DNA from 3 places in the Chryseobacterium electrogenes genome. Region 2 is predicted to be linked to each of the others. Evidence: riboswitches for the same ligand, from Rfam matches in the RefSeq annotation. Region 2 holds a riboswitch; each other region holds the start of a gene.
The links. Region 2 has a riboswitch for cobalamin ahead of ACQQ6V_RS04040 (T9SS type A sorting domain-containing protein). Riboswitches for the same ligand answer to the same signal wherever they lie in the genome.

Region 1 (3,218 bases), 1.1 Mb from region 2:
GTCCCGCCTGTTAAACTGTATATTTTCATAAGTTTTATTACATTCTTCATCTTTGCGGTGTTTCCTCCTTTTAAAATTAATTACGACAAAAAATCTGACAAAGAAAAAGCAGAGTACGCTAAAGGTACAGAGCAGTTTACAAAGCAAGCATCCAAAGCAATTGAATTCCAAAAACAAAATGAGAAAGATTCTGCAATGGTTGCTAAATTTGATTACGCACAAAAAGTATTAGATGACCCTAAGACCAGCGAATTCCAAAAAGGTTTTGAAAACTCGCTAGACATGCAAAATAAAATTGCTGATGACACTACATATAAAGGTTATAAAACGTTTGAGGAATACAAAAAAGGGAATAAAGACAGGACAGGACTCTTTAGTATGCTTGATGAAGCATTTGCCAAAAAGCTTTTCGAGCTCAAAGAAAAAGGAGTAAAAAAAGGAGAAATTTTTAAAAGCCTGGCCGAAAACGCATTTCATAACTTACCAAAAGCATTATTTATATACTTACCGGTTTTCGCATTATTTTTATGGATTTTCCATCGTAAAAAAAAATGGTGGTATTTTGATCATGGGATTTTCACCTTACATTACTTTTCTTTCTTGCTGGTAAGCATACTGCTTTTCGGGGTTTTATTAAGACTTACTAATATCCTATCAGACTATGCATTTTTCAATCCGATAATTGCAATAATAATGATCGCCATCCTGATATATATGGCAATCTATTTTTATGTTGCGCATCACAGAGTCTACAAATCCTCGCGCTTTACAAGTATTATCGTTGGCTTTATCATTTGGACTTGTAACTTCTTTGCATTTACTTTCTTAATAATTGCATTAGGAATAATCAGCTTCTTGACGATGCATTAAAATAAGAAAAATATTTAAAATATAAAGTTTATCTTTATCCCGTTTTGGTGAGCCGTAAAAAGCACTTAATAGGGAATATGGTGAAAACCCATAACAGACCCGCTGCTGTAAGCTTCACACCCAAGTTTTTGATTATTTATCCACTGTTTATTTTCTATAAATGGGAAGGACATCAAAAATGAAGTAAGTCAGAAGACCTGCCAGAACAATAACGTTTGACGCTTTCGTGGAGTAAAGTTACAAGACATATCAATAAGAGTAAACTATCTTTGCTCGATATTTCCTTTTACCCATACAGCGCCAAACTAATAATTTGGCTATGGAATTAACTTTATTTCGGTTGCGTTTTTTGTGGATAGTTTTACTGACAACTCCCACCCTATTTTGTTATTCTCAACAAAGTAAAGACACCATTATTGCCATCTATCAAATCGAATTAAAGAAAAAAAGCTTTAAAGAAATATTACCTGCACAGACATTATCTGGTGAAACATTAGAACGCTTAAATTCTCAAAATGTTGCCGATGCACTACGCTATTTTTCCGGAATACAAATCAAAGATTACGGCGGTTTTGCAGGGCTGAAAACCATCAACATCCGAAGCATGGGTACACAACACGTGGGTGTTTTCTATGACGGTATCCAATTAGGTAATGCTCAAAACGGCGTGATAGATCTTGGTAGATTTTCTCTGGATGACTTAGAAGAAATCTCTCTTTACAATGGTCAAAAAAGTGAGATTTTTCAGCCAGCTAAAGATTTCGGCTCATCAGGATCGATCTATCTTCAACCAAAAAATCCTATTTTCAAAAACGGAAGAACGACCAATCTTACACTTCGGAATAAGAATTATAGCATCGCGCTCTTCAATCCTTCCTTTAGATTAGAACAAAAAATTTCGGATAAAATATCAGCGACTTTAAGTTCAGAATTTTTAGAAAGTGATGGCGTGTATCGTTTCAGATACAAAAAGAAATATCCAGACGGCGGCGTGGCTTATGATACTATTGCTAAAAGACATGATGGCGATGTAAAATTCAAACGAATAGAAACCAGCCTTAACGGAGCTCTGCGCAACGGCAATTGGGCAGTACGTGGCTACGCTTATTTGTCCGACAGAGGCATTCCTGCGGCAATTGTTAACGGAAGATTTGGCGGTCGTGGACAACGATTGACAGAAGACAGCTACTTTGTACAAGCCAACTTCAAGAAAAAAATATTCCCGAAATTAGAGACTCAATTAAAGGCTAAGTTCGCTTACGATTATTCGCATTATATTGATACAATTTCTTCTATTAAAATCCAAAATCAATACATCCAACGAGAAGTCTATGTATCGTCATCCAATCTTTACTCGATAACGCCCAATTGGGACGTGAGCGCTTCTGCAGATTTCCAGTATAACAATCTAGATGCGGATCTTAAGCTATTTTCTTATCCAGAACGTTATACAACATTAGTATCTTTTGCATCAACTTATCAATGGAATCGTCTTAAATTATTAGGAAGTGTCCTTGGTACTTTTGTCCATGAAAATGTAGCGTTAAATACCAAATCTCCAGATAAAACCGAATGGACGCCAGCTTTCTTTGCGAGTTATCAACCGTTAGAAAATCCTTCTTTAACCTTAAGAGCTTTCTACAAAAGAGTTTTTAGGATGCCAACTTTCAATGACCTTTATTATACCAATATTGGAAATACATTTTTGAAACCAGAATTCACCAATCAATATAACGTTGGGTTTACGTATCAAAAATCTTTAGACACCGGTATTCTTCAATCTTTTTATGCTAAAGTAGATGCCTATTATAATAAGGTCGAAAATAAAATTATCGCAGCACCCAACGGCAGTATGTTCCGCTGGTTAATGATGAATCTCGGCAATGTAGAAATCATCGGTACAGATGTTAACATCCAAGCTAATCTAAAAATCGGTAATGTAAAATTAAGACCTCTCGTAAGCTATACTTATCAACAAGCAAGAGATTTTAGTGATAAAAATGAGAGTTTTTATGGAGACCAAATCCCATACACGCCTTGGCACAGCGGCTCTTTTTCATTAATGTCTGATTATAAAGATTGGGGTTTCAATTATAGTTTTATGTACGTTGGAGAGCGCTATGATGTTAACCAAAATAATATCGCTTACAATTATATTCAGCCTTGGTACACACATGATCTATCTATTCAGAAAAAAATAAAAATTAATTCTCACCAAGCTAAAGCCAGCTTTGAAGTCAATAATATTTTCAATCAATATTATGATGTCGTGATTAATATGCCAATGCCAGGAAGACAATTTAAACTCATCTTAAGTTTTACGTTATGAAAAAAATATACTTTTTACT
Region 2 (3,218 bases):
AATCCTTTCATAAAAAAGAATGATAAAAGTATCATTAGAACGCCTATAACAGAAAGAAATGGATTATAATCTACTGAATAGACGAATAATCCAATCCCGCCAAAGAACAGAATAATACTAATTAATAAGGCTAAATAGCCTGACATCGGTTTAAGAGTTTTTTCCATAATGTTATTTATTTTAATATTGATTTGATATCATAAAGATATAAAAAATTTAAAACAAAACATAAAAAAAAGCTATCTCAATAGATAGCTTTGAAAATTATAGTTTGATAAATCTATGTTTCGATGTTATTTTGTCTGATATTAAGATTAAGAAATAAGTACCTTGAGATAGGTTATTAAGATTGATTTGCCCTTTGTCTACTACTCCATTTTTTACTCTTTTTCCGGACATGTCAATAATTTCATATTCTATTGATTGATAAACCGACGAAATATTAATAACATCAGAAACTACTGTTGGATAAATCTTGATAATATCTTTAGTCTCTGCTATTGATAAAGATGAACAATTATCTTCTACAATTGTATTCGCAACTTCTACAATCTGATCTTTACAGTCTTTTTTTATCAACTTAAAATCTGGATTGCCTTCAAGATTAAGTATCGTAATATTATTGGTAATACCATCCATAAAATCAAGCGATGTCAACAGATTATTTTTAGCAATAACAGTCTTAAGCAATGGATTATTTTCAAATGAAATATTAGTTAACTGATTAGATTCTACAGAGAACCAATTAAGTTTAGCAAGACCTTTTATAGATACTTCTGATAGTTTGTTGGTGTTGATATTCACATTAACAAGCTCTGGATTATTACCGAAAATCAGTTCTGTTAACCCATTATTAACCAATGTCAATCGTTGTAAACTAGCAAAAGAAGACAAATCCACCTTAGTCAACAGGTTATTATTAACGTAAAGGAATCTAATCTTAGGATTCTGAGGGAAAAGAATATTTTCAAACTTGTTGTCTGTCAGCTCTAGATTAGTCAAATTAACCAAGTTAGAAGCATCAAAAGTACCTGTTAACTTGTTGTTTTTAAGATTAACAGTTGCTAGTTTTACATTACTACTAACATCTATTTTATTAAGATTAATAAGCCCAGAAAGATTAAGCTCTGTGATATTAGTAAAATACTCTACTCCTGTTGCATCGTAGATATTAGGTAAATTAGCCAATCCTCTAATATTAGTTAGTGTTTTAGCTTCATCTTGAGAGATTTCTCCGTCCTTATTGGCATCAACAGATGGATAAGCTTTAATGATTGCTTTTTTAAAATTAACATCAGGAAAATTGATGATTTGCGCTTTTACAGCAATGCTACCGATAGCAATAACGGCAAGAAATGTAGATAATTTCTTCATAAATATAAAATATTAATTAGTTTAACTCCCGAAACTATTAAGGACTAAATTGAAATTATTTAATCCTAAAAAGTATACTTTAACAGGCAGGTATCCTGGCTCACATCGTTGTGTCGTCCTTCCCAAATTATCTTCAGTGGACATTTTTAGACATTACGTTTTGTAGTTTACAGTTGCGGGTACAGCTTAGGCATATAACCTAATTCCCTTTTATTGAAACAAAATTTATTTCAAAACCTATTAGCCGTAAAGATACTGTTAAAAATCAATCTCAAAAACTTGCACAAAAAAAAGGCATATCCAATGAATATGCCTTTTTATATTAACGCTTTAACCTAATTAAGGTTGATCTTGCGTACGTTCTTCTTTCTTATTTTCTAGACTTTTATGAAGTTGTTTGTACCTCACATATGATACAATACTTAACAATAACATAAAACCTAATCCTATATAAACCCAAGCTGGAAGAGGGATTGGATCACCTTTAGCATAAGAATGTAATCCTGTCAAATAGTAATTAACTCCAAAATAAGTCATCACCATAGAACAAAATGCAAACATCGTCACCACATGGAACATATGTCTTCCTCTAAGTCCTGGCACCAATCTCATGTGCAATGCAAAAGCGTAAATCATTATTGAAATAAATGCCCAAGTTTCCTTAGGATCCCAGCTCCAATAACGTCCCCAGCTTTCATTAGCCCATACACCGCCTAAAAAGTTTCCAACTGTCAAAGCTAAAAGTCCAATGCTTAAGGACATTTCACTCACGATTGCTAATTCCTTCAACGTCGTGTCATTATGTTTTTTGAAAATTGTACGTCCAGATATGATATAAAAGAACAATGATATCACCGCAATTAACATTGACAACGAAAAGAAGCCATAACTTGACGTAATAATTGCTACGTGAACAATTAACCAATACGACTTAAGTACTGGCACTAACGGCGTAATTTGCGGATCTAAAGCCGAGCCACCATGTGCAAATCCCATCATAATTACAGCCACTAAGAAACCTGCAGCAGGAATTAATGCGTTTGAGTTTCTGTACAATGCAAAACCTGCAGAAATACCAACCCATGAGATGAAGATAATTGCCTCGTAACCGTTACTCCATGGTGCGTGACCAGAAATATACCATCTCGCTATCAATCCCAAGAAATGGAATACATAACCAACTGCTCCAATATAGATTAAAGCTTTAACGATATGATTAAGAATTTTGCTTGGTTTAAACAATTCTACAAAGGCTAAAATCAACAGTAAAGAGCCTATAATGGTATAGAAGATCAACAACTTGAAGTTGATATCAATCTTATTCATTACGACTTCTAACTCTACTTTTGCATCTGGCGGAATTACTTGTTTACCCCATTTGTGCTGATAATCTTGTATTTTTAATAGTTCTTCATCTGCTTTTTTCCAGTTACCGCTTTGTGTAGCTAGCAAAACAGTTGATAAATATGGACCTAAAACATCTTGAGCATTTTTATCCATTTCAAAATTAGCCGTCATCACAGAGTTCCATGTGTGGTTGGCATCGTTTTGTACAGGAATAGCACGAAAATATTGATAAGACATCAGCGCATTAAGAACTTGTACTTTATCGTTCAGCTTAATTATAGCTTCGTCATATTTACTTTTTTCAACAGGTTTTTTACGGAATGCCGTATTATATTCGTCTTCCAAAACAAAACGTAAATTACCATTAGCATCAGCAGGAAACAACTTTACCAAACTTGTAAAACCTTCTGGTGTTGCTTTAGTAATTTTAGCAAGATCACGTCCTACTTTACCGCTGGTTTCGATTTTTATAATATTAACCTGAGCCCAAAACATTG
Region 3 (3,218 bases), 530 kb from region 2:
GTGCAAACCCAACGGAACGGCCCGAAACCATAATCAAAACACATCGGCCCCATAATATCCTGCACATAAGAAGGAAATTTGAACTCTCTTCCCAAAGTCGGATTGCTAGACATGACATCCGCGCCAGCTCTGGATGCTTCCAACAAAAAGGCATTGCCATAATCGAAGAAATAGGTTCCTTTTTCGGTGTGCTTATTAATAGCAGCAGCGTGTCTTCGTAAAGTTTCCTGTACTTTTTCTTTGAATAATTCAGGATTTTCTGCCATCATGGTATTGGATTCTTCAAACGAAATCCCAACAGGATAATAACCGCCCGCCCAAGGATTATGAAGGGACGTCTGGTCTGATCCAATGTCTATTCTTAGGTTTTCTGAATCAAATTTCTCCCAAACATCCACGATATTTCCTAAGTAGGCGAGAGAAATGGTTTCTTTATTTTCTTGCGCATTTCTGACTCTTTGTACCAATTCATCAAGATTTTCGTGAATCTCATTCACCCATTTTTGATCGTGACGGATTTTGGTAATCTTGGGATTAACTTCTGCAATCACTGTCACGCAACCTGCAATATTACCCGCTTTTGGCTGCGCGCCCGACATTCCGCCCAATCCTGACGTGACAAATAATCTACCTTTGGGCTCTTTATTAATCTTTCTGAATGCATTCAAAACGGTAATAGTTGTTCCATGCACAATTCCCTGCGGACCGATGTACATATAGCTGCCTGCCGTCATCTGCCCATATTGCGTAACGCCCAACGCATTGAACTTCTCCCAATCATCAGGTTTGGAATAATTAGGGATCATCATTCCATTGGTCACTACAACTCTTGGCGCATCTTTGTGCGAAGGAAACAATCCCATCGGATGACCAGAATACATTGTCAACGTTTGCTCGTTCGTCATCTCAGACAGATATTTCATCGTTAGAAGATACTGCGCCCAATTGCTGAACACTGCACCGTTTCCACCGTAAGTAATGAGCTCATGCGGATGTTGAGCCACAGCATAATCTAGATTGTTCTGAATCATCAGCATAATGGCTTTTGCCTGCTCAGATTTTCCCGGATATTCTGCGATATCTCTCGCTTTCATTTCATAATCCGGACGAAAACGATACATGTATATTCTACCATATTTCTCTAATTCTTCCTTAAATTCCGGCAACAATTCTGCATGAAACTCAGGTTCGAAATAACGTAAAGCGTTTTTAAGAGCGAGTTTTTTCTCTTCATCCGTTAAGATTTCTTTGCGTTTTGGTGCGTGATTAATATTGATATCGTATGGTTTTGGCTGAGGTAATTCGGTGGGAATGCCTTGTTGTATTTGCTCTTGAAAAGTCATTTTATTATTTTGTTTTAATCCTTTGCTTAGGCTAAAGGACAAGATTTATATTAATGAATTTAATGCTTTAAAGATATTCAATTTTAAGAAATATAGCGTAGTGAAAGGGGATAAAATTCCCTCCATTGGAGATGTGGTCTTTGGAATTTATAATATTGAAATTCAGGATGGTTAATATTGATAATGAGAAATCACAAAATTTTATAAATCCTTCATGCTTATCGAAAGATTATGTTTAACATCAACATTGGTTATTCTGAAAACTTTTTTCCGCCATCCCATCAAGAGAGAAGAATAGGAGTGGTGATTGGGTTTAACTTTTCGAATATTAAATTCTGATCTACAAAAATTTTTGATTGATGTTTCTAAGATATATCTTTGCAGCATTAAAAAAAATGGGTGAATCGTGTGTAACTCACGAGCTGTCGCGCAACCGTTATGTTAATTGGCAAAGTCGGATCCCCAAAATCTTTCGCGATTTGAAGTAGAAAACGAAACGGATTTCTATTCATTTCAATCGTTTAACTGTTTAATTCTAAAAAAAGGAAATGAATTACGAAGACAAAATTAAAGAATCTCAAACCCACGTTTTTAAAGTGGTTTTTCCTAACACAACTAATCACCATAACACGATGTTTGGCGGTAAAGTAATGGAGATGATGGATGAAGTGGCTTTTATGACTGCGACTAGATTTGCGAGAAAATCATTTGTAACGGTGAGCTGTGATCGCATTGATTTTAAAAAACCAATCCCTGCAGATACTTTGGTAGAGCTTATTGGGAAAGTAAAGTATGTGGGCAACTCTAGCCTAAAGGTAAATGTAGAGATTTTTGTAGAAGAAATGTACGCCGAAACTAGAGAAAAAGCGGTGTCTGGAGATTTTACTCTGGTTGCCATAGATGAAGATAAAAAGCCACAGAAGATTTTTCAGAATTAATTGTACGGATTCTTGAGGTATAATTATAAGTACACTTTTAATATTTGAAAAGTATTAATCATAAAAAAATGGTTATCGATTATTCGGTAACCATTTTTGTTTTATTGTGATTGTTATTGACCTTTGTTGAGCTTATTTATTGTCTTTTTTAGCATATAAGTTAAAGTATTGTAAGGCAAATAATAATCCTAAAAATGTCATCCCAACACCTATTAATGAAGGGTAGGCGTAGGAGAGTCCGTAGATTAAAGGTATGCCTCCTAGTAAAGCTCCCAATGCATTGGCGATATTAAATCCAGCTTGCATAAAGGCTGCTGCCATCATTTCTGCTCCTGGAGCTGATTTCATAATCATAATATTGAGAGGTGCCGCTATAGACATTGACAATGCACCACACAAAAAGGTTAAAATCAAAGAAATAATAGTGTATTCTGCTAATAAGAAAACGGCTAATAATAACAGCATCATTGTAAATAATAAGATTATGGCTGTTTTTGGCGCACCCATTTTATCTGTAATGTATCCACCTGCTAGATTACCAACGACCATCCCAGCACCAGCAAGAATCATGATATAAGCCATGTTACTTTCTTGAATTCCGGAGACTTGTGTCATTAAAGGAGCAATATAGCTGAACCATGTGAATAGTCCTCCAAAGCCAATTGCAGTAATGGTTAGGACATACCATGATTCTTTATTTTTTAAAAATTTCAGTTCTGTTAAGAAATTTGTTTTGTTTTGATTTTCCAGATTAGGAAGCCACAGACGTATGGATAAAATCGTAATAATACCTATCACACCAACAATTGCAAAATACCAGCGCCAATGATAGATATGACCAATATAGGTAACCAATGGTACCATAGCGAGGTTAGCAATGGTAAGCCCAGTGAACATTAAGGATATATATAATGCCTTCTTGCTTGGAGGAGCTAAT

Region 1: it holds a riboswitch for cobalamin, as region 2 does, so the genes downstream of both, ACQQ6V_RS09080 (TonB-dependent receptor) here and ACQQ6V_RS04040 (T9SS type A sorting domain-containing protein) in region 2, are expected to answer to the same signal.
Region 3: it holds a riboswitch for cobalamin, as region 2 does, so the genes downstream of both, ACQQ6V_RS06575 (acyl-CoA thioesterase) here and ACQQ6V_RS04040 (T9SS type A sorting domain-containing protein) in region 2, are expected to answer to the same signal.

The regions. Positions count from the first base shown of each region.
Region 1 is NZ_JBNPPB010000002.1:1,975,532-1,978,749, forward strand. Features, by position in the region: gene ACQQ6V_RS09075 (DUF3667 domain-containing protein) at 1-870, shown strand, start outside; cobalamin riboswitch at 899-1,089, shown strand; gene ACQQ6V_RS09080 (TonB-dependent receptor) at 1,190-3,199, shown strand; gene ACQQ6V_RS09085 (YncE family protein) at 3,196-3,218, shown strand, end outside.
Region 2 is NZ_JBNPPB010000002.1:894,690-897,907, reverse strand. Features, by position in the region: gene ACQQ6V_RS04045 (SPFH domain-containing protein) at 1-167, opposite strand, end outside; gene ACQQ6V_RS04040 (T9SS type A sorting domain-containing protein) at 265-1,374, opposite strand; cobalamin riboswitch at 1,443-1,630, opposite strand; gene ACQQ6V_RS04035 (cytochrome c biogenesis protein) at 1,714-3,218, opposite strand, start outside.
Region 3 is NZ_JBNPPB010000002.1:1,423,952-1,427,169, reverse strand. Features, by position in the region: gene hutU (urocanate hydratase) at 1-1,343, opposite strand, end outside; adenosylcobalamin-variant (AdoCbl-variant) riboswitch at 1,726-1,815, shown strand; gene ACQQ6V_RS06575 (acyl-CoA thioesterase) at 1,892-2,281, shown strand; gene ACQQ6V_RS06570 (MFS transporter) at 2,414-3,218, opposite strand, start outside.